Regions from separate parts of the Dietzia sp. Cai40 genome, predicted to be linked through region 2. Evidence: predicted binding sites of a transcription regulator. Region 2 holds the regulator's gene; the other holds the start of a gene.
The links. The regulator LexA, encoded in region 2, represses DNA repair genes until DNA is damaged. The targets are predictions, from matches to a motif close to CGAACANNTGTTCG.
Positions count from the first base shown of each region.

Region 1: G6022_RS12845 (HNH endonuclease signature motif containing protein) is a predicted target of LexA. The motif match lies at 3,288-3,301, and genes of this name have one in related genera.

Region 1 covers NZ_JAALEB010000336.1:753-11,090, forward strand. Annotated here, with positions in the region: gene G6022_RS12840 (NAD(P)/FAD-dependent oxidoreductase) at 120-1,667, shown strand; gene G6022_RS12845 (HNH endonuclease signature motif containing protein) at 1,691-3,283, opposite strand; gene G6022_RS12850 (XRE family transcriptional regulator) at 3,611-4,246, opposite strand; gene G6022_RS12855 (amidohydrolase family protein) at 4,428-5,834, shown strand; gene G6022_RS12860 (ABC transporter ATP-binding protein) at 5,831-6,595, shown strand; gene G6022_RS12865 (ABC transporter permease) at 6,595-7,545, shown strand; gene G6022_RS12870 (ABC transporter substrate-binding protein) at 7,680-8,861, shown strand; gene G6022_RS12875 (FAD-binding oxidoreductase) at 8,899-10,227, shown strand; gene G6022_RS12880 (creatininase family protein) at 10,224-10,338, shown strand, end outside.
Region 2 covers NZ_JAALEB010000227.1:2,336-23,117, reverse strand. Annotated here, with positions in the region: partial or broken gene G6022_RS09635 (DNA translocase FtsK) at 1-486, shown strand, start outside; gene G6022_RS09630 (YciI family protein) at 506-787, opposite strand; gene pgsA (CDP-diacylglycerol--glycerol-3-phosphate 3-phosphatidyltransferase) at 864-1,451, shown strand; gene G6022_RS09620 (nicotinamide-nucleotide amidohydrolase family protein) at 1,472-1,984, shown strand; gene G6022_RS09615 (helix-turn-helix transcriptional regulator) at 2,001-2,333, shown strand; gene G6022_RS09610 (PspA/IM30 family protein) at 2,431-3,258, shown strand; gene G6022_RS09605 (DUF3046 domain-containing protein) at 3,327-3,521, shown strand; gene recA (recombinase RecA) at 3,744-4,850, shown strand; gene G6022_RS09595 (regulatory protein RecX) at 4,850-5,458, shown strand; gene miaB (tRNA (N6-isopentenyl adenosine(37)-C2)-methylthiotransferase MiaB) at 5,485-7,053, shown strand; gene G6022_RS09585 (hypothetical protein) at 7,041-7,616, shown strand; gene G6022_RS09580 (DUF349 domain-containing protein) at 7,692-9,077, opposite strand; gene G6022_RS09575 (hypothetical protein) at 9,271-9,969, shown strand; gene miaA (tRNA (adenosine(37)-N6)-dimethylallyltransferase MiaA) at 9,966-10,928, shown strand; gene G6022_RS09565 (IclR family transcriptional regulator) at 10,925-11,671, shown strand; gene G6022_RS09560 (malate synthase G) at 11,776-13,956, opposite strand; gene dapF (diaminopimelate epimerase) at 14,075-15,001, shown strand; gene hflX (GTPase HflX) at 15,016-16,464, shown strand; gene lexA (transcriptional repressor LexA) at 16,504-17,172, opposite strand; gene nrdR (transcriptional regulator NrdR) at 17,879-18,334, shown strand; gene hrpA (ATP-dependent RNA helicase HrpA) at 18,393-20,782, opposite strand, start outside.

The sequences.
Region 1 (10,338 bases), on a different contig from region 2:
TCCCACGGTCCGGCGGTCGAGTCATCAGTCAGGCATCGCCGTGGTGTCCGCCCGGGCACAGGACCCGGGTGGGCCCGCGACATCGACCCGGGCCCGCTGAGCCCGGGAGATCCACCGCCATGACCTCCGTCACCACCGACTCCGTGAGCACCGAACCCGGGACCACCGAACCCGGGACCGGGGCCCGGACCTCCCGCCGCCTGCCCGACGCGGACGTCCGACTGGCGACCCTCCGGGCCCGTGTGCACGAGGACATCTCCGCCACCAGCCATGCCCGCGACTGGATCCCCCGCGTCCCCGGGTCCACCGAACTCGACGTCCTGGTGATCGGCGGCGGGCAGGCCGGTCTGGGCACGGCGTTCGCACTGCAGCGCCAGCGGATCGACCGCGTCCTGGTGGTGGACGACGGTCCGGAGCACGAGGTGGGCTGTTGGGACCGCTACGCCCGCATGCACACCCTGCGCAGCCCCAAGCACATGAGGGGTATCGAATTCGACGTCCCGTCCCTCCACTTCCGGCGCTGGTTCGAGGCCGTCTACGGAGAGGCCGCCTGGGCCGCCGTCGAACTCATTCCCCGCCTGGACTGGAACGACTACCTGCGCTGGTACCGGGAGGTCACGGGTGTCCGCGTCCACCATCGGACCCGGGTGACCGCGATCCACCGCCCCGCCACCCCGGACGGGCCGTTCTCCGTGGAACTGCGCGGCCCGGAGGGACAGGAGACCACGCTGACCGCCAGGCGCATCGTCTGCGCGCTCGGGCTCGCGGGCGGGGGCGGGGTGCGCGTGCCGGAGTTCATCTCCTCTCTGCCCCGCGAACGCTGGTTCCACACGGAGGACCCGATCGACTTCACCGCATTGCGGGGTCAGCGGGTGGCGGTGCTGGGCGGCGGCGCCTCCGGGTTCGACAACGCGGCCACCGCGCTGGACCACGGCGCCGTCCGGGCGCATGTGTTCGTGCGACGGGCGACGGTCCCGGCCTCCAACCCGCTGCGGTGGATGGAGTTCCCGGGCATGCAGGAGCGCTTCTACGACCTGGACGACCAGCGCAAGTGGGACTTCGGCGTGATGTCCGGAGGTCTTCCGCAGCCGCCCACGCAGCACGCGGTGTGGCGGTGCTTCACTCACTCCGGCTTCGCCTTGCACACCGGCTGTGGGTGGAACGCAGTCTCGATGGTCCACACCGGCACCGGTGGGCAGGAGATCGCGATCGACACCACCAGGGGGCGGTTCCACGCTGACGTCGTGCTGTCCGCGACCGGATACCAGGTGGACCTGCAGATGCGTCCGGAGCTCACCGAGTTCGTCGACGACATCGCGTTGTGGTCCGACCGCCACCCTCCCGCGGTCGATCACCCGGCCGGACGGAGTCCCTACCTGGGTCCGGGGTTCGAGTTCACCGAACGCGATCCGGGCACCGCCCCGTGGCTCACCCGCCTGCACCATTTCTCGACCGGAGCGCGGGCCTCCATGGGCGTCACCGGGAACCAGCTCTCCGGGATCTACGGCGGGATCGGGCGGATCGCCTCGGCGATCACCACTGCGATCACCCGCGAGAACTGGGACAGGCTCGCCGGTGACTTCGCGTCGTTCGAGCACATCGAGGTCCGATCCATCGGTCCCCACGACGCCTCCGACGGGTGGTATCCGACGAGCTCGCGCTTCTGACGTCGAGAGTCGCGCGCAGCCCATCAGAACGGGGGCTCCTCGTCCGACAGGGGAGTCGACGGCGTGGGCGGAGACACCGGACCGGTCTGTGGTGCCTGTCGCCAGAGTCGAGCCTGCGCACGGAGGTTGCGTCTCTCGACATCGCGACGGTGGCGCAGGTGGGGTCGCCGCCGCGACTCGGCCGATCCGAAGCCGGTCTCACCCGCTTCGGCTGCCTCCCGCTGTAGTCGGCTCGCCTCAGGGTGTCGTGGTGCGGCGTGGCCGGCGAAAGGCCCCGTGGGGAAGGTCGTGATGCGGGTTGCGGGGTCCCTGTCCGGGTGGTGGGGGCCGTGTATCCACACGTATGAACCGTCGGTCTCCCGGTAGTAGGCCCACACCCCGTCGGTCTTGAGTCTGTGGTGGAAGCGGCAGAGGGTGCCGAGGTCGTCGCACGTCGTGTGTCCGCCCTGGTCGGGGTGGTCATGGTCGAAGGGGACGATGTGGTCGAGGTCGGATTTCTCGGCGGAGGTCTGGCAGCCGGGGAAAACGCACGTACCGTCGCGCCCCCGACAGAAGCGGGCCAGGGCCTCGGACGGGGTGTGGCGCCGCGCAGCGGCGGTGTCCGGATCCGCGAGTTCGGAGAGTGCGTTGACCCGCCGCCTGGCGTCGCGCTGCAGTTCCTCGGCGGTGTGCCGGGTGATCGGCCCGTACCCGGCGAGGGTGATGCCGCGATTGTCCGGGGTGCCATCGTCGTATGCGTGGATGATGACCCGGCGAGCCGCAGACCGGGCTTCCGGGTCGGCGGGGTGTTCTCCTTGCGGGTCGGGCAGGCAGGCCCAGCCGCGGCTGAGCGCGAGCAATCCGGCGGCGCGGAGCTGGCCGAGGGGGCGCGGATCGTCGGCCGAGGCGGTGCGGGCGAGGGCCTCGATACGGTCCGCGATCTCCAGCGCGTCCTCGGCGGTGAGTGTGGCCGAGATGATCGCACGGTCGTCCCGGAGGGGCACCAGCTCCACGTCCTGGTCACGTCGCGCCTGCCGGGCGCGGGCATCGGCACCGAGTGGATCGCAGGCCGCGACGGTCTTGATGAGCATCTTGCGCAATGGGCCGAGCCTCGGCGGGTGGGTCCGGCGCCTGGTGGGAGCCAACCCGTCGCTGATCCGCCGATCGAGTTCGGGCATGAGGTGATCGGCCACAAGGGCTGTCTCCTCGGCGATGGTGTGCGCGGCGAGGATTCCTATCCACCCCGTCGCCAGTAGCGCCGCCGTTCGGGGGAGCCGTTCGGTCAGTTCGACCGCGGTGGTCACCAGACGGGATGCGCCGTGGCGTGAGAGCGCCATAGAGGCGCCGATCATCGTGGCGGCGGCGTCCCACGGATCACGATGGCGGTCGTGCTCGGTGGCGAAACGATCGGTGGCGGAACGGACACAGTCGTAGGCGTAGGCGAGCGTCCGACCCTCGGCCGCGCAGATCGTCCTCTGGGCGAGGTAGCCGCGTTGTTGGCCCGGGTCCCACCGGGCGAACGCCTCGGGGACCAGCACGGGGAGTGCGGGCCCCATCCACGTGGTGAATCCGGGAGGCGGGATGAGCGCCTCGGGAGGCTCGACGTCGTCGGAAGCAGGGGGAGGTGTCGCGATCATGGTTCGATAGTATGTTCGAGATCTGACACGGTGTGGAGGCGTGGATTCCGTGGGCCTGACCTGCGATGCCCTGCACGCGGCGTGCAGGGCATCGCAGGTCAGCGGGGTGTGGGGCGACGGTCCGACGGGGTTCGGCGGAGTGCCGGCGGGAGAGTGTCCGTGGAAAAGAAGGGACTCCGGGCGGCGCGGGATGGCACGGGATGATTCGGTGCGGGTGCGGGTGCGGGTGCGGGTGCGGGTGCGGGTGCGGATCCGGTGGTCCCGACCTGGGGTGCCCTGCTCGGCCCCTGCAGGGCAACGCAGGTCGGAACCGTGTGGGGCGGTGACTCAGCCCGGTCGTGCCACGATCAGGCAGGCCTGCCCGCCCTCGGGCACGTACCAGCGGTGGGGGAGGGTGCCGTCGTACCTCGCGACATCCCCCGCCTCCAGTCGGCTGAGAGACTCGCCCACCTCGAGCAGGACCGTGCCCCTGGTGACGTACACCCATTCGCGGCCCGGGTGTTCGAAGAATCGGCCCGGCACGTGATTGGTTTCCACGAACTCGAGGAACTGCGTGTCGTTGGGCCCGCCCGGAAGTAGTCGGGTGTGCCCTCCGACGGTGCCCTCCGCGCGGGTGAGGACGGCGCCCTCGGAGGCGCGACGAATGTCCACGCATCCGCCCGTCGCCGGTGGCGAGTCGCCTGCCGTCGACGGGTCGCCCGCCGGCGCGTCGGGGCCTCCGGGCGTCGGGGCGACGGCGTCGACCGCTTCGAGTAGGTGCGCCTGTGTGGTGCCCAATGCGTGGGCGAGCCCCTCGAGCGTCGACATGCTCGGGGCCGCCTTGCCACGCTCGATCTGGCTGAGGAACGGTTGCGAGATGCCGGCCTGGCCGGCCACCGCCACGAGGGTAAGGCCGAGTTGCTGACGGTGGTGCCGGATGCGTGCACCCAGGCGCGCGAGTCCGTCGCCACGTAACCCCGACACCGGTGTCTCCCATCGTCAGTGAGCGGTTACAGATCAGATCCGGCGGGGTAATCCGGGCGAAACACCGACCCGTGACACTGATCTGTATTGACGAGGTCAATATCCCGCGTCCTGGTCGAAAGCGCAAGGCACCACACCGACCCGGCCGGGGACGGTCCGGCAGAGCAGGAGAACCCAGTCAGTGGACACACTCACCCGCCAGCGTGGAGAAGGGTCCCCGGAGCCAGGCGCTGCCGCCCCGAGGCTGGACGGCGCAACCGCCAGGTCCGGCATCACCGCCCCGGAGCCGGACGGCACCGCCGGGAGGCAGGTCGACCGCATCGCCGGGGTGGGGCTGCTCGACGGCCGGGTGGTCGACGTGGACATCGCGGGCGGAGTGGTCGTGGCGGTCACCGACGCGGGAGTCGACACCACCGGGGGGTCGGGGCCTGTGGGGCCGGCGGTGATCGACGGTCGCGGCTACATGGCCCTCACGGCGCCCGCCGAACCGCACGCCCACCTGGACAAGGCCCTGAGCTGGGGTGCGACGCGCCCACCGGGCTGCGATCTGGGCGCCGCGATCGACGCGTGGCGGGCCTTTGCGGTCACCGTGGACGAGGACGAGATCCACGGACGGGCGCTGGCGGCGGCGCGGAGACTGGTGGCCAGCGGCACCACGGCGGTGCGCACCCATGTGGATCTGCACAGCGAGGGTGACCCGCTCCGCGGAGTCCGGGCCATGGTCCGGGTGCGCGACGAGCTCGCGGACGTGCTGGACCTGCAGATCGCGGTGATGGTCCGCGATGAGGACCCCGCCGAGCGGGCCCGCGACGCGATCGCGGCCGGGGCCGACCTCATCGGTGGCGCCCCGCACATCGCCCCCGACACCGCCGCGGAGACACACAGGTTGATCGACCTGGCCGAAGAGCTCGGGGTGGGCGTGGACCTGCACGTCGACGAGTTCCTCGACGGCGACCACGGCATGCTCACGGCCTTCACCGACCGGGTGGCCTCGTGGGAACCGGGCCGAATCCGGACGGCCGGTCACTGCTGCCGGATCGGCACGATGGACGCGTCCGGTCAGTCGGCCGCTGCCACCGCGCTGAGCGGCGCGGGTGTGGGAGTGGTGACACTGCCCGTCACCAACCTCTACCTCCAGGGGCGGGCGGAATGCACGTCCACGCCGCGCGGGCTGCCCCCCGTGCGGGCACTGCTGGACGGCGGCGTCACCGTGGGCGCGGGTGCGGACAACGTGCGCGACCCGTTCAACCCGGTCGGCCGCTCCGACGCGATCGAGACGGCGATGCTGCTGGTCATCGCTGCCCACCTCGACATGGACACCGCATGGCACCTGGTCACCGACGGCGCCCGCGACGTCATGGGATTGCCGCCCGCCGGTCCCGCTCCCGGCCGCCGCGCAGATCTGCTGCTCGTGCGCGCGAGCGGGCTCGACGACGTGATCGCCGACGCGCCCGTGGACCGGATCGTGCTTCGCGCGGGCCGCATGGTGTCCGCGAGGGCGTCCGTCCTCGTCGACCCCTTCCTCACACAGACCTCGACCCTCACACAGGCCTCGACCCACCCGCCCGATCTCCAGGAGGCACCATGACGACCCCAGCCCGCCCCGTCCTCCGGCCGGGTACCGAGATACTCGGTTTCTCCGACGTCGGGGTCACCTACCCCAACGGCACCCGCGCGCTCGAGGGCGTGGATCTCCGCGTGGGGGCCGGAGAGTTCGTCAGCGTGGTGGGACCCTCCGGGTGCGGCAAGTCCACACTGCTCGGGCTGGCCTCCGGCCTGGCGACCCATACCGACGGCTACATGCAGACCGGCACCGACCGGGTGGGGTACGTCTTCCAGGACGCCACGCTGCTGCCGTGGCGCACCGTCGCCCAGAACGTCGAGATGCTCGCCGAGCTCGACGGGATCGGCAAGGCCGAGCGGCGGCAGCGGGCGCAGGAGGCGATCGACCTCGTGGGGCTGACCGGCTTCGAGCACTCCCTGCCGCGAGAACTGTCCGGCGGGATGAAGATGCGGGTGTCGCTGGCCCGGTCGCTGACGCTGGAGCCCGAGCTGTTCCTGTTCGACGAGCCGTTCGGGGCCCTCGACGAGATCACGCGGCAGCGACTCGGTGACGAGCTCCTGGAGCTGTTCGCGGCCAAACGGTTCGCCGGACTGTTCATCACCCACTCGGTCGCCGAGGCCGTGTACCTGTCCACCCGGGTCGTCGTCATGTCCGGGCGTCCCGGCCGCATCGTCCACACCATCGACGTCCCCTTCGACGTCCCCCGCGACCCCGAGGTCCGGTACTCGGCCGACTACATCAACCTCGTCGGCGAGGTTTCCCGGGCTCTGGAGGAGGCACACTGATGAACACCACCACCACCACCACCACCGCTGCCGGCAGCACCTCGGCCGGCAGCACCTCGGCCGAGCCCGACGCGGACCCCGGGTCCGACACCCCGGCCCCGGGCGGGGCGACCACGGTAACCGCGCCCACCTCGGCGGAGACCGGGCGGCGGCGCCGGATCTCCGCGGACGGGGCGCTCGTGCGGATCGGCGGCCCGCTGGTCGTCCTGGCCGCCTGCCTGGCCCTCTGGTACTTCGTCAGCTACGTCGTGCTCGAACCCGCCCGCCGTTTCCTGCTGCCCCCGCCGCACGTCGTGATCACCGACGGGTTCCTCGGGCCCAATTTTCCGGCCATGCTCGAGGCGTTGGGTCGCACGACGGTCGTCGCCCTGACCGGCCTGGCGATCGCGTTCGTGATCGGGGTGGTGTGGGCGATCCTGATGAGTCAGGAGACGTGGGCGGAGCGCTCGCTGTTCCCGTACGCCGTGGTGCTGCAGTGCATCCCGATCCTCGCGCTGGTGCCGCTGATCGGCTTCTGGTTCGGTTTCGGGTTCACCGCGCGGGTGTTCGTCTGCGTGCTGATCGCATTGTTCCCGATCGTGTCGAACACCCTGTTCGGCCTCAAGTCCGTGGACCCGGGTCTGCGGAGGCTCTTCCGGCTTCACCACGCCGGCCGACTGACCGTGCTTCGCAAACTCGAGGCACCGGCGGCGCTGCCCGCGCTGTTCGAGGGCCTGCGGGTGGCCGCAGGGCTCTCCGTGGTCGGGGCGATCGTCGGCGACTTCTTCTTCAAGCAGGGGGACCCGGGGATCGGCATCCTCATCGACACCTATCGGGCGCGGCTGCAGTCGCCGGAACTGTTCGCCTCCATCCTGCTCGCCTCGCTGCTCGGTGTGGCCGTGTTCCTGGCCTTCGGGTTACTCTCCCGCAAGGTGGTGGGGCGGTGGTACAACGCCGACGACCAGCGGTGATGGCGAGAGTCTCGCCCCGGCCGTAACCCACATCTGCCCGACCGGCAACACAACCGAAACGTAGCACCGCTTCACTATAGATATTGATCACGTCAATACGGGAGGCCTGATCCGGCCCCCGGGAGGAGACCCAGATGCGCCGCACCCACACCACCAGGACCGTGCTCTCCGTGGCCGCCCTGTGCACCCTCGGAGCCGCCACACTGACCGCCTGTGGTGGTTCCGATTCCGAGTCCGCCGAGGCGGCGTCCGGATACAGCGGTGAGATCGGGGCCGTCGACCTCAGCGAGAGCTGCCCCGCCACCGTGGTCGTCCAGACCGACTGGAACCCGGAGGCCGAGCACGGACACCTCTACGAGCTGCTGGGCCCGGAACCCACTATCGACGCGGGCGCCAAGGCCGTCTCGGGCCCGCTGTTCGCCTCGGGGGAGTACACCGGGGTGGACGTGGAGATCCGCACCGGTGGCCCGGCAATCGGTTTCCAGCAGGTCACCGCGCAGATGTACCAGGACACCGACATCATGCTCGGCTACGTGGACTCCGACCAGGCCGTGCAGAACTCGCTCAACAATCCGACGATCGGGGTGTTCGCGCCGCTGGACATCAACCCGCAGATGATCATGTGGGACCCGGAGACCTACCCCGACGTGGCGCGGATCGCCGACCTCAAGGACGAGGGGACCCGAGTCCTGTACTTCGAGGGCAACGCGTACATGGACTACCTCACCGGTGAGGGCATCCTGGACCCCGAGCAGGTCGACGGCAGCTACGACGGGTCGCCGTCCAACTTCGTGGCGGCCGGCGGGTCGGTCGCGCAACAGGGTTACGCCAGCGCCGAGCCGTTCATCTACGAGAACGAGGTCGCCGAGTGGGGTAAGCCCGTGGCCTACGAGCTGCTCCACGACACCGGGTACCCGATCTACAAGTCCATGATGGCGGTGCGCTCGGCCGAGCTCGAGGACAACTCCGCGTGCCTGGAGATGCTCGTTCCGGTCCTGCAGCAGGCCGAGGTCGAGTACTTCGCGGACCCGGATCGCACCAACGCGGTGATCGTCGACGCCGTCGAGCAGTTCAACACCGGCTGGGTCTACAGCTCCGAGCTGGCCGACTTCGCCGTCGAGGCCATGCTCGACCGGGAGATCGTCGGCAACGGTCCCGACTCGACGGTCGGCAACTTCGACGAGGAACGACTGGCCGACATCGTCGGGATGGTCACGGGCATCTACGAGGCCGCCGACGTCGCGATCGCCGAGGACGTTGCACCGGAGACCATCGCGACCAACCGGTTCATCGACCCGGCCATCGGGATGAACTGATCCCCCCAGTGACCACCCGATTCAGGAAGGCACCCCAGTGAGCGAGACCCAGACGGCGTCGCCGACGGCTCCCACGGCCCCGGACGTGGCCGGACTCGTCGAGGATCTGAGTGACCTGCTCGGCCCGGAGCTCGTCCTCACCGACGACCGCAGCCTCGACAAGGCCTCACAGGACGGCTCGTATCTCAGCCCGATCCTGCGTGCGCAGTGGCCGATCGGCCGCCCCGAGGTGGTGGTTCGGCCCACGAGTGTCGAGCAGGTCCCGCCGATCGTCCGCGCGGCGGTCCGCCGCGGGGTCCCCATCACCTCACGGGGAAAGGGCACCGGCAACTACGGGCAGGTGGTGCCGCTGCACGGTGGTCTCGTGCTGGACCTGACCGCCCTGAGGGGCATCGACGACGTGGACCCGGAGGCCGGGACGGTCACCGCCGAGGCAGGCGTCCGCATGATGAGCCTGGAGAAGCGGCTCGCACGCGACGACTCCCAGCTGTGGATGTATCCCTCGACCGTGCAGTCCACGCTGGGGGGCTTCCTGGCCGGGGGGTCCGCAGGGACCGGAACGATCGTGCACGGCCGCAACCACGAGGGGTTCGTCGAGGCGCTCGACGTGGTCTACGCCCACCCCGACGCCGAGATCGTGCACCTGACCGGGGAGGACGCCCAGCCGTTCGTGCACACCTACGGGGTCGCGGGGATCATCGTCCGCGCCACCGTGAGGATCGAACCCCTGCAGGACTGGCGCTGCCTCTACGCCAGCTTCGACGATCACCACGACGCCTTCTCCGTGGTCCCGCGCATCCACCGTCTCGACCCTGCGCCGCGGCTCTGCTCGGCCGATGGCGCCCACGTGGCCGGGTGCCTACCGCCCGACGAGGCCATCCCGCCCGGCCGCGCGAGTCTGCGCGCGATCGTCGAGGCCTCCGTCGTGGACGAGGTGAGCGCCCTGGTCACCGGTGCCGGGGGAGTGGTGGAAGCGGTGCGCAAGGGGGTCAACGAGTCCATCAAGGTCTCGACCCTGTCCTACAATCACCCCACCCACTGGTTGCAGAAAGCGGAGCCGGACACGTGGTTCCACATGGAATGCCAGGGTGACGCGCTGGTGGAGCGGTTGGACGAGGTCGAGGCCGTCTATCCGGGCGGAACCCTGCACCTCGAGGCCGGCCACGGCCGAATGTTCGGCATGCTCAACGGTCACTACACCGACCCGGAGGCCGCCTACGCGGGAGTGCCCGTCCTGGAGGAGCTGGGCGTGAGGGTGCACTCCCCGCACCAGTACCGGGTGGACCACGGAACCGAGGAGGTGCGGGCGTTGGCGGCCCGGACCGACCCCCACGGCCTGCTCAATCCCGGGCGGTGGGAGGAATGATCGGGCCCGCCCGGCGCTATGCGGACCTGAGCACCGTCGAGGCCGCGCGGGTGGGCCGGGGCGATCCCGTCGCCGTCATCCCCGCCGGTGCGATCGAACCCCACGGCCCCC
Region 2 (20,782 bases):
ATGGGCGACGGGCTCTTCATCCCGATGGGTGCCTCGCGTCCCATCCGTATGCAGGGTGCGTTCATCACCGACGAGGAGATCCACGAGGTCGTGGACTACGCCAAGAACCAGGCGGAGCCCGACTACGACGACACCGTCACCGCCGCCAAGGAGGAGTCCAAGAAGGACATCGACGGCGACATCGGGGACGACCTCGACGACCTGCTCGCGGCCGTCGAGCTCGTGGTCTCCAGCCAGTTCGGGTCCACCTCGATGCTGCAGCGCAAGCTCCGCGTCGGGTTCGCCAAGGCGGGTCGGCTCATGGACCTGATGGAGTCGCGCGACATCGTCGGACCCTCCGAGGGGTCCAAGGCACGCGACGTGCTGGTCAAGCCCGAGGAACTCGCCTCGGTGCTCTGGATGATCAAGGGCGGGGCCCCGCCGGAGGAGGATCCGGACGACGAGCCGGCCGAGCTCAGAGATCCGGCCGAGACCCCGGTGGGGTAGCGGCCGGGCGGGGTGCCTGTCAGGCGAGGGCGCCGAAAACCGGCTTCCACTCCCGGACCGTGACCTCCGCGACCATTCCGCGCAGGCAGTGGGGGTCGTCGCCCACGAGCGATCGTGCGGCCTCGTCGTCGTCGGCCTCCACCACCAGCAACGCCCCGGATCCGTCGACGAACGGTCCCACGGACCGGACGGACCCGTCGTCGACGCGGGCGGACAGCCACTCGCGGTGGGCGGGCTTGTTGGCCTCCCGCTCCTGGGTCTGGGCGTCGGAGTAGCGGTAGGTGACGGCGAAGAGCGGCATCGTGGATCTCCTGGGATCGGGGTCGGGGGTGCGTCGCGACCAAGGGTATTCCCGCCGTCCTCGCTAAGGTGAGGGGGTGACTGCTTCCACGCGCGAGAACGGACGCCGGACCGACGAGGTCCCCGTCCTCAACATCGCGAACGTCCTCACGGTGGTGAGGATCCTCCTGGTCCCCGTCTTCGTGGTCCTGTTCTTCGTCGCCGGCGCCCAGGATCCCTGGTGGCGGGTGGGGGCGTTCGTCGTCTTCGTGTTCGCGATGGCGACCGACTACGTGGACGGGTACCTCGCCCGGCGGCTGGGTCTGGTGACGGACTTCGGCAAGATCGCCGACCCGATCGCGGACAAGGCGCTCATGGCGGCGGCGATGATCTCGCTGTCCCTGGTCCACGAGCTGTTCTGGTGGGTGACGATCGTGATCCTCGTCCGCGAGGTGGGGATCACCCTCTGGCGTCTGTTCGGCGTCGACCACGTGGTGGCGGCCAGTAAGGGTGGCAAGCTCAAGACCGTGACCCAGACCCTGGGGCTGGGCATGCTGATCCTCCCGCTACCGCACTGGGTCTGGCCCGTCGAATGGGCCGTGATCGGCGTGGCGCTGGTCCTGACCGTCTACACGGGTATCGATTACCTGGTGAAGGCGCGTCAGGCCGCCAGGGCCGGGCACTGAGCCCCCCGGCCCGGGTTGCCATGACCTCCGCTGATCTCCCCGATCCGGGTGCCGCGGCCGCGGTGGCCGCACTCGGCGGGCGCGGGTGGACCCTGGCGACCGCCGAGTCGCTGACCGCGGGGATGCTCGCGGCCACGGTGGCGGGGGTTCCGGGGGCGAGCGCGGTGCTCCGGGGTGGCCTGGTTGTCTACGCCACCGATCTCAAGCACACTCTCGCGGGCGTTGCCGAGGAGGTTCTCCGGAGGCACGGGGCCGTGTCGGGGGAGACGGCGCGCGCGCTCGCCCTGGGGGCGGCGGAGCGATGCGGCGCCGACGTCGGTGTGGGTCTGACCGGTGTGGCGGGACCCGACCGCCAGGAGGGGAGGGCCGTGGGGACCGTTCACGTGGGGATCTGCGTGCCGGGAGTCGCGGCGCGGTCGACCGAGCTCTCCCTGGACGGCGGTCGAGCCGAGATCCGTCGGGCGGCCTGTGCCGCCGCCCTCGATCTGCTGGTGGGGATCGCCGACGAGGTCGGGAACGAATCGGCGACGTGAGGCGTTGTACCCCGTGATGCCGAACATCCAGATGACCACGCTGCCCCGACCGGACCACCGGAGCGGGCCCCCGCTGCTGCGGGAGACCCTCGGGACGGTGCTCCGCGGCCTGCGGGGCGATTCGGGGCGGACCCTGCGGGACGTCGCCGACGCCGCCCGGGTGAGTCCCGGGTACCTCTCCGAGATCGAACGTGGTCGCAAGGAGGCCTCGAGCGAGTTGCTCGCGTCCATCTCGGGTGCGCTCGACGTCTCGCTCGGCGAGATCCTCATCCGCGCGGCCCTCGAGGTCTCGCCCCCGGGTACCGTCTCGCTCCCGGGCACCGTCGCGGAGCCCGTCCTCGCGGCCTGAGCCCCACCCCGGCAACGCCCGGTGGTCGCCCCCCGACCTTGTTCGGTACCGTGGTACCGACCAGTCGTCCGAATCGGCAGAAGGACACTACGCAGCGATGGCCAATCCGTTCACCAAGGCATGGCGCTACCTCATGGCGTTGTTCGATTCGAAGATCGACGAGAATGCTGACCCCAAGGTCCAGATCCAGCAGGCCATCTCGGACGCGCAGCGGCAGCACCAGCAGCTGTCCCAGCAGGCGGCCGCCGTGATCGGCAACCAGCGGCAGCTGGAGATGAAGCTCAACCGCCAGCTCGCCGACATCGAGAAGCTGCAGGGCTCCACGCGGCAGGCACTGCAGATGTCCGAGCAGGCCCATCAGAACGGCGACACCCAGAAGGCGACCGAGTACGAGAACGCCGCGGAGGCCTTCGCCGCTCAGCTGGTCACCGCCGAGCAGAACGTCGAGGACCTCAAGGGACTCCACGACCAGTCGCTCCAGGCCGCGGCCCAGGCCAAGAAGGCCGTGGAGCAGAACGCGATGGTGCTCCAGCAGAAGGTGGCCGAACGGACCAAGCTGCTCAGCCAGCTGGAGCAGGCCAAGATGCAGGAGCAGGTCAGCGCGTCGCTGCAGTCCATGTCCGAGGTCTCGTCGGGCGGGAACACCCCGAACCTCGACCAGGTCCGCGACAAGATCGAGCGGCGGTACGCCAACGCCCTCGGGTCGGCGGAGCTCGCCCAGAACTCGGTTCAGGGCCGGATGCTCGAGGTCGAGCAGGCCTCGACCCAGATGGCCGGGCACAGCCGTCTCGAGCAGATCCGGGCGTCGATGAAGGCCGAGGGTGGTCAGCTCGGACAGGGGACCGGCTCTGCGTCCCAGCTCCCCCAGGGGCAGCCGCAGTCCGCCACCCCGCCTCAGCAGCAGGCGCAGACCGAACAGCAGTGAGTCGTCCGAGGACGGGCCGCCGGTGAACTATCCGGCGGCCCGTCCTCGTCCGTGGTGAAGGGGCACACGTGACACTGACCGAGTTCAGGGCCCGGACCGTCGAGGCCTTCGGGGACCTGCGGGCCGATCATCTCGTGAGGTCCCATCATCTGGCCGCGTTCGACGGGCGCACCGCCGACGAGGCCATCGACGCCGGTGCCTCCGTCAAGCAGGTCTGGTTGGCGCTGTGTTCGGAGTTCGAGGTTCCCGACTCATTACGCTGACCCCGTGGCGGCGTGTCGTTCGATCTCGAACACGCGTTCGTCTACACTCGGGTCATGTGATGACGGGATGGCCCGTCCACAGGGCGACATCCCTCCACAGTGAAGGGTTGCCGGGCTCGTGCAAGACGTATCTGTCGTACCCGACCCGTAGCGTCCGCGAGCGAGCAGACCACACAGACCGTCCGGCACGACACCGGAGGTCGAGCACGAACGGAGAGCATCATGGCCCCCAAGACCACCGCCAAGTCAGGTACCAGGACGGGCGTGGCCCAGAACCGCGAACAGGCGCTGGAGTTGGCGCTCGCGCAGATCGACAAGACCTACGGCAAGGGGTCGGTCATGCGGCTCGGGGACGACACCCGGCCGCCGGTCCAGGTCATCCCGTCCGGTGCCCTGTCCCTCGACGTGGCACTCGGGATCGGCGGGTTCCCACGGGGCCGCGTCGTGGAGATCTACGGTCCGGAGTCGTCCGGCAAGACGACCGTCGCGCTGCACGCGGTGGCCAACGCGCAGGCCGCCGGCGGGATCGCCGCGTTCATCGACGCGGAGCACGCGTTGGATCCGGAGTACGCCCGCAAGCTCGGCGTGGACACGGACAACCTCATCGTCTCCCAGCCGGACACCGGTGAGCAGGCGCTCGAGATCGCCGACATGCTGGTCAGGTCGGGGTCCATCGACATCCTGGTGGTCGACTCCGTCGCGGCGTTGGTGCCGCGGGCGGAGATCGAGGGCGAGATGGGCGACAGCCACGTGGGCTTGCAGGCGCGACTGATGAGCCAGGCGCTCCGCAAGATGACGGGTGCGCTGCACAACACCAACACCACCGCGATCTTCATCAACCAGCTGCGCGAGAAGATCGGGGTGATGTTCGGCTCGCCCGAGACCACCACGGGCGGTAAGGCGCTCAAGTTCTACGCCTCCGTCCGCCTGGACGTGCGCCGGATCGAGACCCTCAAGGACGGCGCGGATGCGGTGGGTAACCGCACCAAGGTCAAGGTCGTCAAGAACAAGATCGCGCCGCCGTTCAAGATCGCGGAGTTCGACATCCTCTACGGCGAGGGCATCAGTCGCGAGGGATCGCTCATCGACATGGGCGTGGAGAACGGCTTCGTCAAGAAGTCGGGTTCCTGGTTCACCTACGGGGCGGACCAGTTGGGTCAGGGCAAGGAGAACGCCCGCCGGTACCTCAAGGAGAACCCCTCGGTCCGCGACGAGATCGAGCGCAAGATCCTCGACAAGCTCAACATCGGGGCGGGTGCGGAGATCGCGGAGATCGAGGCGGAGTCCGACGAGGACGCGCCCATCGACGTGGTGCCCGTCGAGTTCTGATGAGCGTGCAGGACCCGCGTGCGGCCGAGCGGGGGCAGGGTGTCGACGCGTACGACCTGCGCACCGCGATCGCGGCGGTGGAGGCCAGGCCGTCAAGCAGTTCGGACCTGCCTCCGTTGGCCCCCGAGGCCCACGAGGCCGCGACGGCGGCTCTCCGGCTTCTGCGCCACCGGCCACGGAGCCGACACGAACTGCGGGAGCGGCTTCTGGGTAAGGAGCATGCGCCGGATGCGGTGGACGAGGCCCTGGACAGGGTCCGCGCCTGGGGTCTGCTCGATGACGCGGACTTCGCCTCGGAATGGGTCAGGGGTCGGCGGCGTCGACGCGGACGGTCGCGGGGTGCACTCGAACGCGAGCTGCGCGAGAAGGGCGTCGCCGAGGTGCATATCGCGGGGGCGGTGGCCGGCATCGACGAGGCCGATGACCGACAGCAGGCCACCGACCTCGTGCGCGCGCGGCTCAGCCGCAGCCCGGTCGACCCCGGTCCCGGGGCGGATCTCCAGGGAGAACGGCGCAGGCTGGTGGCGTTCCTCGCCCGCCGGGGCTATCCGACGGGGTTGGCGATGACGGTGGTCGATGCCGAATTGGCGGCCCAGGTGTCGCCCTGAGTACCCTGGCCTGCGTGGATTCTCTCGTGACCGACCTGCAGGCGACGGCCGGAGACACCGGTGTCGAGCGCGTCGAGGGGCGCACGTACCAGGTGCGGACCTTCGGGTGCCAGATGAACGTCCATGACTCCGAGCGGCTCTCGGGCGTGCTCGACGCGGCCGGGTACGTGCCGTTCGAGGGGGAGGCCGATCCCGCCCGGGGCGATCTTCCGGACCTCGTGGTGTTCAACACGTGCGCGGTCCGCGAGAACGCGGACAACCGCCTGTACGGCACGCTCGGCCACCTGCGGCCGTGGAAGGACGCCAATCCCCGACTGCAGATCGCGGTCGGCGGATGCCTGGCACAGAAGGACAAGGACGTCGTGGTCTCACGGGCCCCGTGGGTCGACGTCGTCTTCGGTACCCACAATCTCGGGCATCTGCCCACCCTGCTCCAGCGCTCCCGGCACAACGAGCGGGCCGAGGTGGAGATCGCCGACTCGCTCCAGCACTTCCCCTCGACCCTTCCCGCCACCCGGGAGTCCGCCTACGCCGGCTGGGTCTCGGTCTCCGTCGGCTGCAACAACACCTGCACGTTCTGCATCGTCCCGTCCCTCCGCGGCAAGGAGGTGGACCGGAGACCCGGTGAGGTCCTCGCCGAGATGAAGGCACTGGCGGATGAGGGTGTCCTGGAGGTCACCCTGCTCGGACAGAACGTCAACGCCTACGGGCGGTCGTTCCACGATCCCGCCGAACCATCCGACAGGGGCGCCTTCGCGAAGTTGCTGCGCGCCGCCGGTCGGGTCGAGGGCATCGAGCGGATCCGGTTCACCTCACCACATCCCGCGGAGTTCACCGACGACGTGATCGAGGCGATGGCCGACACCCCCGCCGTGTGCCCGCAGCTTCACATGCCCCTGCAGTCCGGCTCGGACCGTGTCCTGCGCGCGATGCGCCGTTCGTACCGGTCGGAGCGCTTTCTGGGCATCCTGGACAGGGTGCGGGCCGCGATGCCGCACGCGGCCATCACCACGGACATCATCGTCGGATTCCCCGGGGAGACCGAGGAGGACTTCCAGGCCACCCTCGACGTCGTGGAGAAGGCGCGGTTCACGAGCGCGTTCACCTTCCAGTACTCACCGCGACCGGGGACTCCGGCGGCGACGATGACCGACCAGATACCCAAGTCCGTCGTGCAGGAGCGCTACGAGAGGCTGATCGACCTGCAGGAGCGGATCACCCTCGAGGAGAACCGGAAGCAGGTCGGTCGCGAGGTCGAGCTGCTCGTCACCGCCGACCAGGGCCGGAAGGACGCCGCCACCGCCCGGATGACCGGCAGGGCCCGGGACGGCCGTCTGGTGCACTTCGCCCCGGTGGGGGAGCACGCCGGGCGGATCCGACCCGGCGACGTGGTCACCACCCGGATCAGCTCGGCCGCCCCGCACCATCTGCTCGCCGACGACGGCGTGCTGACCTGTCGGGCCACCAGGGCGGGTGACCGGCACGAGGCCGGTGAGAAGCCGGAGACCCCCCCGATTGGCGTGGGGCTCGGACTGCCCACGCTGCGACGTGATGCCCTCGCCTCCGACACCACCCAGAAGGGATGCCTCACGTGAACACCGCTGACCGCCCGGACCCCATCCAGGGGATCATGGAATCCAGCAGGACCGTGGATTCGGAGTTCCGACGCAGGGACAGGATGTTGGGCCACACCCTCGTCATCGGCAGGGCCTATCTGGCGTCGGCGTTGCTGATCGTGTTGCTCGCCGCCGCTCTCGCGCTTCCCCACAGCGACGGGGTGCGTGGACTGGACGTGCTCTTCTTCACCGAGGCGGCCCGGGACCAACAGACCTCGCTGCCCTCCCACGTGTTCGTCCTGCTCTACTCGGCCGGCGCCATCCTGTTCGGCGCCGTCATGATCATCACCCAGAAGTGGTGGGCGGCGGGGATCGCCTGGGGCGCCAGTTGCGTGGCCACGGTGTACGGGATGCTGGCGATCTGGCTGCGCCAGTCCGGACGGGGACCGAACCCCGACTTCCAGGACTTCGGCGCCCCCGGGATCGGCTTGTACGTCAGCGTGATCCTGGTGCTGCTGCTGGTGATGACCCTGGCCGGCGTGCTGTGGGCGCGCACCCCCGAACAGCGCGAGCTCGAGGACTCCGTCCGCCACCGCGACTGAACCGGGTCGCCGCACCCGTCGGACCCACCCCGTGCAGCAGGGCCCCACCGTGTCGGTGGGGCCCTGTCGGCGTGATCAGCGGGTGTCGACCGCGTTCTCGGCGGCCTCGGCCCATTCCTTCCACTGCATGGCCTGCGCGCGGGCCTTCTCGGCGTCCTTCGACTTGCCCGCCGCGTCGGCCTTCGCGGCCTGTGCCTCGAAATCGTCCACCCGCACCCAGAACTGGGCGGCGCGGGCCTTGGCCTCGGGGTCGGTACGCCGCCATTCGGCGTCGGCCGCGTCGGAGACGGACTTCTCCAGGGCGCGGATCCGTCCCTCGAGCTGCCCCATCCTCTCCCGCGGGACCTTGCCGATCTCCTCCCAGCGGGTCTGTAGCTCCCGTAGCGCGGCACGGGCCGCGTCGAGGCCCTTGTCCGGGTCGATCCGGGCCGAGAACTCGGTGAGCAGCGCCTCCTTGGCGTCCGCATTGCCCTCGAACTCCGCGTCACGCTCGGCGGCCGCGGCGTGGCGGGCGTCGAAGAACGTGTCCTGGGCCGCCTTGAAGCGCTTCCACAGGGCGTCGTCGGCCTCGCGGGGAGCGCGGCCCGCGGCTTTCCACTCGTCCATGAGGCGCCTGAACGCGGTGGCCGTGTCGTTCCAGTCGGTCGAGGCCGAGATGGCTTCGGCTCGTTCGACCAGCTCCTCCTTCACCCGCTTGACGGAGGCGCGGGTGCGGTCGAGTTCCGCGAAGTGGGAACCACGGCGCCGGTTGAACGCCTCGCGGGCCTTGGAGAAGCGCTTCCACAGTGCGTCGTCGGTCTTGCGGTCGATGCCGCGAATGGTCTTCCACTCGTCGAGGATCTCCCTGAGGCGATCGCCGGCGGCCTTCCACTGGGTGGACGACTCACCGATCTCCTCCGCCTCGACGGCCAGCGCCTCCTTGCGGGCGATCGCGGTGGCGCGCTCCTCGTCCTTGCGCTGGCGCGCCTCGACCTCGACAGCGCCGGAGCGCTCGACCACGGTGGCGAGTCGGGTCGCGAGGGCGTCGAGATCTCCCACGGCCGCAGCGGAGGGGAGCTGCTCGGCGAGGGCCTCGGCGGAGGCCCGGGTCTTTCGCGCGTCCTGTGGGTGCGAGTCGAGTCGCGCCTCGAGGAGTGAGACCTCCGCGACCAGGTCGTCGTACCGGAGGCCGAAGTGGGCCAGACCTTCCTCGGGTGCACCCGCCTGCCAGGAGCCGACCTGGCGTTCGCCCTCGGAGGTCCTGACGAACACGGCGCCGGAGTCGTCGACCCGACCCCATTCGGACGGGTCCGACGCCCGGACGATGCGCGACTCGGGGGCCGCCACCGCTCGCGGTGCCACCTTCCGGGCCAGTGCTGCGGGGGACGGCGCACCGGGACGCGGGCCCGGGGTCGGCGTGGGGGTCGGTGCGGACGTTCCGGGGTTCGCCTCCCCGGGGGTGGTCGGTGACTGGTCGCTCATCTGGTCCTCGTTTCGTTCTGCCGCGTGACACGGCACCATCGCCGGGATCCCACCGGTCGTCGCCTCGCCGGCCCGGTGAGGGGGCGGCATCCCCCTAGTGTGTACCAACCGCCGCCCGGGCGCCGGGGTATCCCCAGCGAGTCCGACAGAGTCCCGGGAGGGCGCTCCCGCGGAGGTCAGTAAGGTGCTCGGTGTGAGCACCCCTGTCGTCCTGGTCCCCGGCGCGCCGGTTCTGGTGCCCGAACTGTCCGGAGAGGCGGCCGCGGAGACCGCCGGCCAGGTCGACGCCGCGCTGGATCTGCTCAGGACGGCGTCGTCCGGCCTCGAGAGGGTGCTCGTGCTCGGCTCGGACCCCGAGGGGCGGACGATGGGTGACGTCCGTTCCTCGCTGTCGAGGTGGGGGGCGGCGGTCCGGGTCGGGCGTTCCGAGGCGGTGGAAGCCGAGTACGACGATGTCCCCGACGCGGCCCTGATCGCATGGTGGCTGCTCGACCGCGCCGGGATCGACCAGCCCCGGTCGTTCGCGGGCGTCACCGGCGGTGGACGGGTCTCTCGGCCCCCCGGGCGCGACACCCTCGTGGTCGTCGTGGGGGACGGTCCCGCCTCCCTCACCCCCCGGGCACCCGTGCCCGAGGACCCGCGTGGTGTCGCCCTCGACTCGGAGCTCACCGAGTGGCTGCGGCGCGGTGGCCCGCTGCCCGATCCCGGTGACGCGGTGGCGGAGGCCGTGGGGTGGTGGAGCCGGCCCGCGTGGCTCGGGCTGGCCGGGCTGGTCGGGGAGAGGTCTGCGGTGGAGTCGGTGTCCTGGGCGCCGTTCGGTGTGGGGTATCACTGCGCTCGCTGGGATCTCTCGTCGTCGTCGGATTCCCCGGGTCAGTGGGGTCACGGGTGAGCGGCCCCGCACCGGTCGCGGTGGTGGGCCCGACCGGCACCGGGAAGTCCGACCTCGCCCTCGATCTGGCGCAGCGGCTGGGCGGGGAGGTGGTCAATTGTGACGCCATGCAGCAGTACCGCGGCATGGACATCGGTACCGCGAAGCTCCCGCCGTCCCTCCGACGTGGCATCCCGCACCACAGGCTCGACGTCCTCGAGGTGACCGAGACCGCGAGCGTCGCCGACTTCCGTCGCGAGGCCGAGCGCGAGATCGCGGAGATCCGGGAGCGCGGGAACGTGCCGATCCTGTGCGGAGGATCGATGATGTACATCCAGGCCCTGGTCGACGGCTGGTCCATCCCCGACACGGATCCCGCGGTCCGGGCGCGCTACGAACGGCGCCTCGAGGAGATCGGGGTCCGGGCGTTGCACGCCGAGCTCGCCCGCGCGGACCCCGAGGCCGCTCGGACCATCCTGCCGACCGATCCCCGCCGGACTGTTCGGGCACTGGAGGTGGTGGAGCTGACCGGTCAGCCGTTCTCCGCCTCGAGACCGACCATCGGCGCACCTCGGTGGGGCACGCGGCTGCTCGGCCTACGGTGCGCGCTTCCCGAGCTCGATGACCGGCTGGACGCCCGTACCGGGCGCATGTTCGCCGACGGGCTGATCGACGAGGTGCGTGGGCTCGTCGGGCTCGGACTGCTCGAGGGCGTGACGGCCCGGCGGGCCATCGGGTACGCGCAGGTTCTCGACGAGATGGACGACGAGCTGGGGATCGACGACGAGGGGGTGGCCCGCGCCCGGGAGCGCACGGTGATCGGCACCCGCCGGTACGTGCGCAGGCAGCGGTCGTGGTTCGGGCGTGATCACCGCATCAGGTGGATCGACACCGACACCCGCCAGGTCGACGGCACGCCCCGCGGTGGACGGACCCCTGTGGAGACAGCACTCGAGCTCCTCGGTGAGGCTCCGCGATGAGCGCCTCGAACCCCGGCCGCACCCGCGTCCAGTCGGTCGACCGGGCGTTCGCCCTCCTCGACTCGTTGGCCCGGCGGGGCGGCCGCGCGTCCCTCGGGGAGCTGTGCGCCGACACGGGTCTGGCCGCGGCCACCGTCCACCGGCTGTGCGGGACGCTCGCCGAGTCGGGTCACCTCCGCCGGGACGCGCGCCGCGACTATCTGCTCGGCCCCCGATTGCAGCGGATCGGCGAGGTCGCGGGGAGGGCGACGTGGTCGTGGGCCCAGCCGGTGCTCGCGGCCGTGGTCGACGGGACCGGCGAGACCGCCAACCTCGCCGTTCGTGAGGGGGACGGTGTCGTGTACCTCGCCCAGGTCCCGTCGCCGCACTCGATGCGGATGTTCACCGAGGTGGGCCGTCGGGTGCACGTGCACTGCACGGCGGTGGGGAAGGCGTTGGTCGCCCGGGACGACGACGACGAGGTCCGCGCGATGCTGGAACGGACCGGCATGCCCGGGTACACGGATGCCACCATCGTCGACCCGGACCGGTTGTTGGACGAGCTCGCCCGCGTACGCAGGGTGGGGTTCGCCACCGACGAGTCGGAACAGGAGGAGGGCGTCCGCTGTGTCGCGATCACGGTGGGGGTCGGGGACGCCGCGGTCGCGGTGTCCGCGTCGGGGCCCGAGGCGAGGTTCACCGAGGAGCGCCGCGACGCCGCCGTCGGGGTCCTCAGGGCGGCCGTCGCGGACCTGCACCCCTGACGCGGAAGGATCCGCTACCTCGGCCCGGGATCCGCTACCCCTGTGGGGAAGCGGATCCCGGTGTGCGGGCAGCGGATCCTTCCGGGCTTCGCGGCGGGGCCGTTCTACAGCCCGTTGGCGGCCTTGAACTCGCGGCGGCGACGGTGCAGGATCGGCTCGGTGTAGCCCGAGGGCTGCCCGGTCCCCTCGAGGATGAGCTCGCGGGCGGCCTGCCAGGCGATCGACGAGTCGAAGTCCGGCGCCATGTTCCGGTATGCCTCGTCACCGGCGTTCTGCTGGTCGACGATCTCCGCCATCCGGCGCAACGAGTCCTCGACGTCCTCGGCCGTGATGATGTCGTGACGGATCCAGTTGGCGAGCATCTGCGAGGAGATCCGCAGGGTGGCGCGGTCCTCCATCAGGTTGACGTCGTGGATGTCCGGCACCTTCGAGACGCCGATGCCCTGTTCGACCCACCGGACGACATAACCGAGGATGGTCTGGCACGAGTTGTCGACCTCCTCCTTCTTCTCGGCGTCGGTCCAGTTCGTGTCGGTCGCGAGGGGGACGCTGAGGATGTCGTCGACGCTCGCGCGCGGTCCGCCGGCGAGGAGTTCCTCCTGTCGGGACATCACGTTCACCCGGTGGTAGTGGGTCGCGTGGAGGGTCGCGCCGGTCGGCGACGGCACCCACGCGGTGTTGGCGCCGGCCCTCGGCTGCCCGATCTTCTCGGCGAGCATCTCGGCCATGAGGTCGGTCTTGGCCCACATGCCCTTCCCGATCTGCGCGCGACCGCGCAGACCGCAGGCCAGGCCGGTGTCGACGTTGAAGTCCTCGTAGGCGGTCATCCAGCGGGCGGACTTCATCTCACCCTTGCGGATCATTGGGCCGGCCTCCATGGAGGTGTGGATCTCGTCCCCGGTCCGGTCGAGGAAGCCGGTATTGATGAAGACGACGCGATCGGTGGCCTCGGCGATGCAGGCGGCGAGGTTGACCGAGGTGCGCCGCTCCTCGTCCATGATGCCCACCTTGAGGGTGTTCTCCGGCAGACCGAGGAGCGCCTCGACCCGGCCGAACAGCTCGGTGGTGAAGGCCACCTCGGCCGGGCCGTGCTGCTTGGGCTTGACGATGTAGATGGACCCGGTGCGGCTGTTGCCGCGCTCGTTGCCCGGCGCGATGCCGTGCATGCCCGCCAGCGAGGTGATCAGGGCGTCGAGGATGCCCTCGGGCAACTCGTTCCCGTCCGCGTCGAGGACCGCGGGGGTGGTCATGAGATGCCCCACATTGCGGACGAAGAGCATCGAGCGGCCGTGGAGCCGGACCTCGCCGGATCCGTCGGGCGCGGTGAAGACCCGGTCGTCGTGGAGGACGCGGGTGAAGGTCTTGTCGCCCTTGCTGATCTCCTCGGAGAGGTCGCCCTTCATCAGACCCAGCCAGTTGCGGTAGCCGTGGGTCTTGTCCTCGGCGTCGACGGCCGCGACGGAGTCCTCGAAGTCCATGATGGTGGAGACGGCGGACTCCAGGACAACGTCCTTGACGCCGGCGGAGTCGGTCGATCCGATCGGTGAGTCGGCGTCGATCTGGACCTCCACGTGAAGGCCGTTGTTGCGCAGGAGGACCGAGGTCGGGGCGGCGCCGTCGCCCAGGTAGCCGACGAACTGTGCGGGATCGGCGAGGCCTGTCGTCGCCCCGTCGGCGAGTGTCACCTGCAGTCGGCCGTCCACCACGGTGTAGCCCGTGGTGCCGACGTGACTGCCGGAGTCGAGCGGCGCGGCGTCGTCGAGGAACTCGCGGGCCCAGGCGATGACGCGGTCCCCGCGGACCTTGTTGTAGGAGGACCCCTGCTCGGCCCCACCGGACTCCGGGATCGCGTCGGTGCCGTAGAGCGCGTCGTACAACGAACCCCACCGGGCGTTGGCGGCGTTGATCGCGAAACGCGCGTTCATGATCGGCACGACCAACTGGGGGCCCGCGACCGTGGCGATCTCGTCGTCCACGTTCTGGGTGCTGACCTGAACGGAGTCCGGCTCCGGGACCAGGTAGCCGATCTCCTGCAGGAACGCACGGTAGGTGGCCGGGTCGATCGGGGCGGGGTTCTCGTGGTGCCAGGAGTCGATCCTCGACTGCAGGTCGTCGCGGACGGCGAGCAGCTCGCGGTTGCGCGGGGCCAGGTCGGTGAAGATCTCGGAGACTCCCGCCCAGAACGCGTCGGGATCGACCCCGGTGCCCGGGATCGCCTGGGTGTTGACGAAGTCGTACAGGACCTCGTCGACCTGGACGTCGCCGACGGTGATGCGTTCGGACATCGATGCTCTCCTCACATAGGGACCGTTCTCGCCTCCGACTGTAGTGCCCCCCTGCCGAGGGATCATCCGGGTTTTCCGCAGCGTGGAACGGCGGTCGGATTGGCTAGGATCTGATGGCATGACACCCGCGCCCCCGACCGCCACTCTCGACGGCCTCGCCTTTATCAAGGGGCACGGAACGCTCAACGACTTCGTGGTCCTGCCCGACGACCACGCGGAGGTGGACCTCGACGAGGACCTGGTGCGCGCCGTCTGCGACAGACGGGCCGGCCTCGGCGCCGACGGGGTGCTGCGCATCGCCACCGCGGGTGCACTGGTCGACCAGGGCGTCCTCGCCGTCCTCCCGGAGGGCGTCGACGCCGCGGACTGGTTCATGGACTACCGGAACGCAGACGGATCGATCGCGGAGATGTGCGGGAACGGGGTCAGGGTGTTCGCCCACGCCCTGGTGGCGACCGGCAGGGTCGGGGCCGGCCGGATCCCCGTGGGCACACGATCCGGTCCTCGGCCCGCCGATATTCTGATCCATGACGGTGACCAGGCCGTGGTCCGTGTGGACATGGGCGAGCCCCGGCTTTTCGGGGTCTCGTCCGTGGAGCTCGGTGGCCGGGTGTACGCCGGACTCGCCGTCGACATGGGTAACCCCCACCTCGCGTGCGTGGTCCCGGGCCTGGGGGCCGACGGGTTGCGCGAACTGCCGGTGCACGAGGCGCCCGAGTTCGACACCGGCTTCTTCCCCGCCGGCGTCAACGTGGAGATCGCCACCCCGCTCACCGACGGTCGGGTGTCGATGCGCGTCCACGAGCGAGGATCCGGGGAGACGATGTCCTGCGGCACCGGAATCGTCGCCACGGCCGTCGCGGCCCTCGCCGACGCCGGACAGGCCACCGGTGACGTGGTGGTGTCCGTTCCCGGGGGAGAGGTCGCGGTGGCCCTGACCGGCGTGGGTTCCACTCTGACGGGGCCGTCCGTGATCGTCGCCGAGGGGCGGTACCGGCGACCGCTACCCGCGCGCCGCACGGAGGCGTCCCGACCGGAATTGTGAGATGATGCCGGTGAATGACTATCGATGACACCGCCCCTGACCGGGCCACACGAGACCATGACCCTTCGGTCGGAGAATTCCAGCTCGAGGAGCGCTCCTCGCTGCGCCGGGTCGTCGGGTTGTCGACCGAACTCCAGGACGTCAACGACGCCGAGTACCGCCAACTCCGCCTCGAGCGGGTCGTGCTGGTCGGGGTCTGGACCGAGGGCACCGCCGCCCAGGCGGAGGCCGCGATGGCCGAGTTGGCACAGCTCGCCGAGACCGCAGGCTCCGAGGTCTGCGACGCGCTGATCCAGCGCCGCGACAAGCCGGACCCCGCCACCTACATCGGTTCGGGGAAGGCCAAGACCCTGAAGGACGTGATCACCGCGACGGGGGCGGACACGGTGATCTGCGACGGCGAGCTCACGCCGGGTCAGCTCATCGCGCTCGAGAAGGTCGTCAACGTCAAGGTGATCGACCGCACCGCGCTGATCCTCGACATCTTCGCCCAACACGCGACCAGCCGTGAGGGTAAGGCCCAGGTGTCCTTGGCGCAGATGGAGTACATGCTCCCGCGACTGCGTGGCTGGGGTGAGGCACTCTCCCGGCAGGCGGGTGGCCGGGCGGGCAGCAACGGAGGCGTCGGACTCCGTGGTCCCGGTGAGACCAAGATCGAGACGGACCGCCGCCGAATCAGGGAGCGCACGGCGAGGCTGCGCCGTGAGATCAAGGGCATGAAGCAGGCCCGGGACACCAAGCGGCATCGCCGTCGCGCCACCCCGGTGCCGTCGATCGCGATCGCCGGGTACACCAACGCCGGGAAGTCGAGCCTGCTCAACCGCTTGACCGGTGCGGGCGTACTGGTCCAGAACGCTCTGTTCGCCACGCTGGACCCCACCACGCGGCGGGCCGAGCTCCCCGACGGGCGGGTCGTGGTCTTCACAGATACGGTCGGATTCGTCCGACACCTCCCGACCCAGCTCGTCGAGGCGTTCCGCTCGACGTTGGAGGAGGTCGTGGACTCCGAGTTGCTCCTGCACGTCGTCGACGGATCGGACGCCTTCCCCCTGCGCCAGATCGAGGCCGTCCGCACCGTCATCAACGACGTCGTGGAAGAGCAGAAGGCCGAGAGGCCCCGCGAACTCGTGGTGATCAACAAGGTCGACGTCGCTGACCCGGTGGTGTTGACGGAACTGCACCACGCCCTGCCGGACGCGGTCTTCGTCTCGGCGGCGACGGGTGAGGGGTTCGACGAGCTCCTCGACCGAATAATGCGGGTGGTCGCCTCCGGGGACACGGAGGTCACACTCGAGATCCCGTTCACCCGGGGTGATGTGGTCTCCCGTGTCCACGCGGAGGGCGCCGTGGTGGACGAGGATCACACGAAGGACGGCACGAGGATCGTGGTCCGGCTTCCGGCCTCCGTGGCCGGAGAGCTCGGGGAGTATCGGGTCCCCGGATCCCGTGACGGTGTCGCCTGACCCCGTCGACGGATCAGGCGACACTCGGATCCGGCCGGCTCAGAGCTTGCGGAAGACCGTGACGACCTTTCCGAGGATCGTCGCGTGCTCCCCGGGAATCGGACTGAACGACGGGTTGTGGGGCAGGAGCCACACCCCGCTCGAATCCCGGCGGAAAGTCTTGACCGTGGCCTCCCCGTCGATCATCGCCGCCACGATCTCGCCGTTGTCCGCGACGTTCTGACGGCGCACCACCACGTAGTCCCCGTCACAGATCGCGGCGTCGATCATCGACTCGCCGACCACTCTGAGCATGAACAGGTCCCCGGAACCCACCAGGTCGGAGGGGAGGGGGAAGACCTCCTCCACCGCCTGCTCGGCGAGGATCGGACCGCCGGCCGCGATCCGCCCCAGGACAGGGACGTAGACGGGTTCCACGGCCCCGCTGGGACGCGTCTCCTGCTGGACGGGCGCGCGACGACCTCGGGACCGCTGCCCCGGGACGCCGTGGACGTCGACCGCCCGCGGCTTGTGCGGATCACGGGTCAGGAAGCCCTTCTTCTCCAACGTCCGCAACTGGTGGGCCACCGAGGAGGTCGACTGCAGACCGACGGCGTCACCGATCTCTCGGATGCTCGGGGGATAGCCCCGGTCCTTGACCGTGTCGTGGATGTGCAACAGAACGCTCTTCTGGCGGGTCGTCAGGGCCTCGAAGTCGGGCTTGGGCATGTGGGGGTCCCTTCGGCGAATGGGTGTTCGACGTCGCTATCTGTGTACACCCTACTGCCCGTCGGACGTGAGCGCCACACAGGTGTTCGAAGAAATGTCGCCACGAATGTCGACTCTGTCGGACCCGCGTGATACAACTCTAGGCAGGTTCGGGTTCGAACAGATGTGCACAACAAGGCACACGGGCGTGCGAATGAGGTTCGCACACCGTATCGAGTTGGGAGTTCTCATGACCGTTATGGAGATGCAGCCACGATCGCGTCCCTCCGTGCCCTGGACGGAGGTCTGCGTGACCGATCACGACCGGCCCGTTTCGTCCAGGGTGCGTCCCCGCCCTGATGCCGGGGCCCGTCCCGTCATCCGCACGCTCGACCGGGGGCGCCAGACGGCCACGCGGTCGGTGGCGCCCGGACGGCGAGTGCTCGTCCGCCCCGCGTCCGCGGAAAGGGTCAGGGCATGCGGTAGCGAGGCGAGGTCGAGTGCGCCGGTGGTGGACGATGTGCCGACGTGGGCTCTGGTGGCCTGTGGAATCGTCTTCGGAATCCTGATGCTGCTCGCATTGGCACTCCTGGGCGGGCCCGCCTACGCGTGACCCACGGTATCGCCTCCTAGAATGGACCCGGGACGGCGGCCCGTCGCCCCCGCACCGCCGTCGGCTCCGGCCGGCGGAGCGGTTCGGACCAGGTCGACGAATGGCGAAGCTGGAATGTACTGCCCCATATGTCACCACGAGGACTCACGGGTGATCGACTCGCGGTCGGTCGACGAAGGGCAGGCGATCCGGCGTCGACGCGAGTGCCCCGACTGCGGACACCGGTTCACCACCCTCGAGACCCCGTTGTTGACCGTCCTCAAGCGCAACGGTGTGACGGAGCGTTTCAGCCGCGACAAAGTGGTCCGCGGTGTGCGACGCGCGTGCCAGGGGAGGTCGGTCGACGAGGACGCGCTCCGGCGGCTCGCGCAGCAGGTCGAAGACGCTGTCCGGGCCGGCGGCGCCTCAGAGGTCCCCGCTCACGAGATCGGGCTGGCGATCCTGGGGCCTCTACAAGATCTGGACGAGGTCGCGTATCTGCGATTCGCCTCCGTGTACAAACAATTCAGTTCCGCTGCGGATTTCGAGAGCGAGATCATCGCCCTTCGCGAACGGCACGCTGCTCACTAGTCCCGGTCGTCTCCGCGTCGCACCGGGATCGGCTCCTGTGTACGGGCGGTGTGAGGGCTCAACGCGCGTTCCGCCGGGAGAGCGCGGCGGCGACCGCCTTCTCGATCCTCTCGGCGGAGACCGGGCGCGCGGTACCCAGAGACTGCGCGAAGAGGCCGACACGGTATTCGGCCAACATCCACCGGAGATCCCGGGCTGCCCGCGCCCCACCCGGTCGTCGGCGGAGCGCCGCCGTCGCCTCCGCGACAGTGGCCTCCGACTTCTCCAACCGGGCGGCGAGCTCCCGGTACCTCGACGGTGACTTCTCCGCGAGGTCCAGCCTGAGGTCGATCGCCCTCACGTGGCGTTCCAGTTGCGGGAGGACCTCCGCCGGGTGTCGGGCGAGGAATCCCTTTCCCACGAGGAAGTCCAGAGCGGGCCTGACGTCGTCCGCGAGGTCGCGTGGTACCTGGTCCAGCCGGGCGGAGACCGACTGCGCGGCGACCAACGCCGGAAGGGCGGCGGAGATCGAGGCCGTGATGGCGGCCGGCGCCTCGGATCGCGCGCGCGCTCGCAACTCGTCGAAGTCGTGCACGGTGAGTACCGGCTCTCCTCTGCGTCCGGCGATCAGCCGCCCGCACGCCGCCAGCGCCGCGTCCGAGACCAGTCCATCGGCACCCCCGTGGGGATACTGGGTGAGCGCGAGGCGTTGCTCGACCGGACGACCCCGGACTATCGATGCCGCCGAGATCAGGTCCGCTGAGATCAGGGTCAGTACCGCTGTCGTCTGCGCGGCTCGACGTTCCGTCTCTGTGGCGCAGGCGATCCGGTGGATGCCGTCGGGGCGGACCTGCAGGGCCGGGTAGACCGTCACCTCCACACCGTCGACCGTGCCGGTGATCGAGGGCGACAGGTCCCCGATCGTGTCCGCGGTCCACGCCCGATGAGGTCCGTCATCGGGGACGAGTCTGGAGTTGAGCGTGGCACGGACCTTGTCCACCAACCGACTGCGTAGTGCTCCCAGGTCCGTACCGGCCGCGACGACCTCGTCACCGTCGACCACCTCGAAACGCATGCGGAGATGGTCGGGGAGCTGTTCCGGGTGGAACTCGCGGGGCTCGACGGTCGTGCCTATGCGGGCCGAGAGCGCGGCGGCGAGCGCCACCGGGAGCGGTGCCGACCGCGGGGCGAGGTCACCGGCCAGCAGTGCCGCGTACTCGGCGGGCGGGGAACACAGACGCCTCAGGTACTTGGGGAGCGTCCGGAGCATCTCCGTGTACAGCTCCTCGCGCAGGCCGGGGACGAGCCACTCGAAGCCGGACGTCGCGACCGAGGACAGCTGGGGGAGAGGGATCCGCACGGTGATGCCGTCGGAGTCGACCCCCGGGTCGAACGAGTATCTGAGCTCGAAGTCCCGCTCGCCCTGGCGCCAGATCGGCGGGAACTCGGAGGCGGCCGGGGCGGTGTCCGACGTGCGGATCTGCTCGGGGCGAAGACGCAGACGATCCGGGTCCTCCCGGCCCTGCTTACGCCACCACGATTCCAGGTGGCGGCCGGAGGTGATGTCCTCGGGGAGCCGCTCGAGGTAGAACCCGACCAGGGTGTCGTCGTCGATGACGAGGTCGCGGCGTCTACTGCGGGTCTCCAGCTCCCGCGCCTGTTCCACGGCCACGGCGTTCTCCATGATCACCGGGATGCGGGTGGTCCATCGTCCCTCGACGATCCCGTGCCGGACGAGCATCTCCCGCGCGAGCGGTGCGTCGACCCTGGAGAGGAGGATGCGACGCGCCTCGACCACGGGCAGCCCCAGGAGCAGCACCTTCTCGTAGGCCATCGCCGCGCCCTGGGCGTCGGACCAGTGCGGCTCTGAGTACTGGGTGCGGACGAGATGCCCCCCGAGTAGTTCGATCCAGACCGGATCGATGCGCGCGACGTCCCGGGCCCACAGTCGGGAGGTCTCGACCAACTCGGAGGCCATGATCCATCGCGGCGGCTTGCGGGCGAGATCGGAACCGGGGAACACCTGGAAGCGGATACCGCGGGTGCCGCGGAACTCCCTGGTGTCCTCGTCCTTCATCCCGACGTTGGTGAGCAGTCCGGAGAGGATCGCCTTGTGGAGGTCGTCCTCCGCGGCGTGACCGGACGGTGGATGCCAGCCCCGCTCGCGGCACATGCTGGTCAACTGGGCGGTGAGGTCCTGCCACTCGCGGATCCGCAACCAGTGCAGGTACTCGGCCTTGCACATTTTCCGGAACGCGCTGCCGGAGAGCTCGCGCCGCTGTTCGGTGAGGTAGCGCCACAGGTTGAGGTAGCCCAGGAAGTCGGAGGACTTGTCTGCGAAGCGCCGGTGGAGCTGGTCCGCCTTGTCGCGCTCCTCGGCGGGCCTCTCGCGGACATCCTGCACGGTCAGGGCCGCGACCACGACCAGGACATCCCCCAGGGCGCCGTTTCGGTGGCCCTCCACGACCA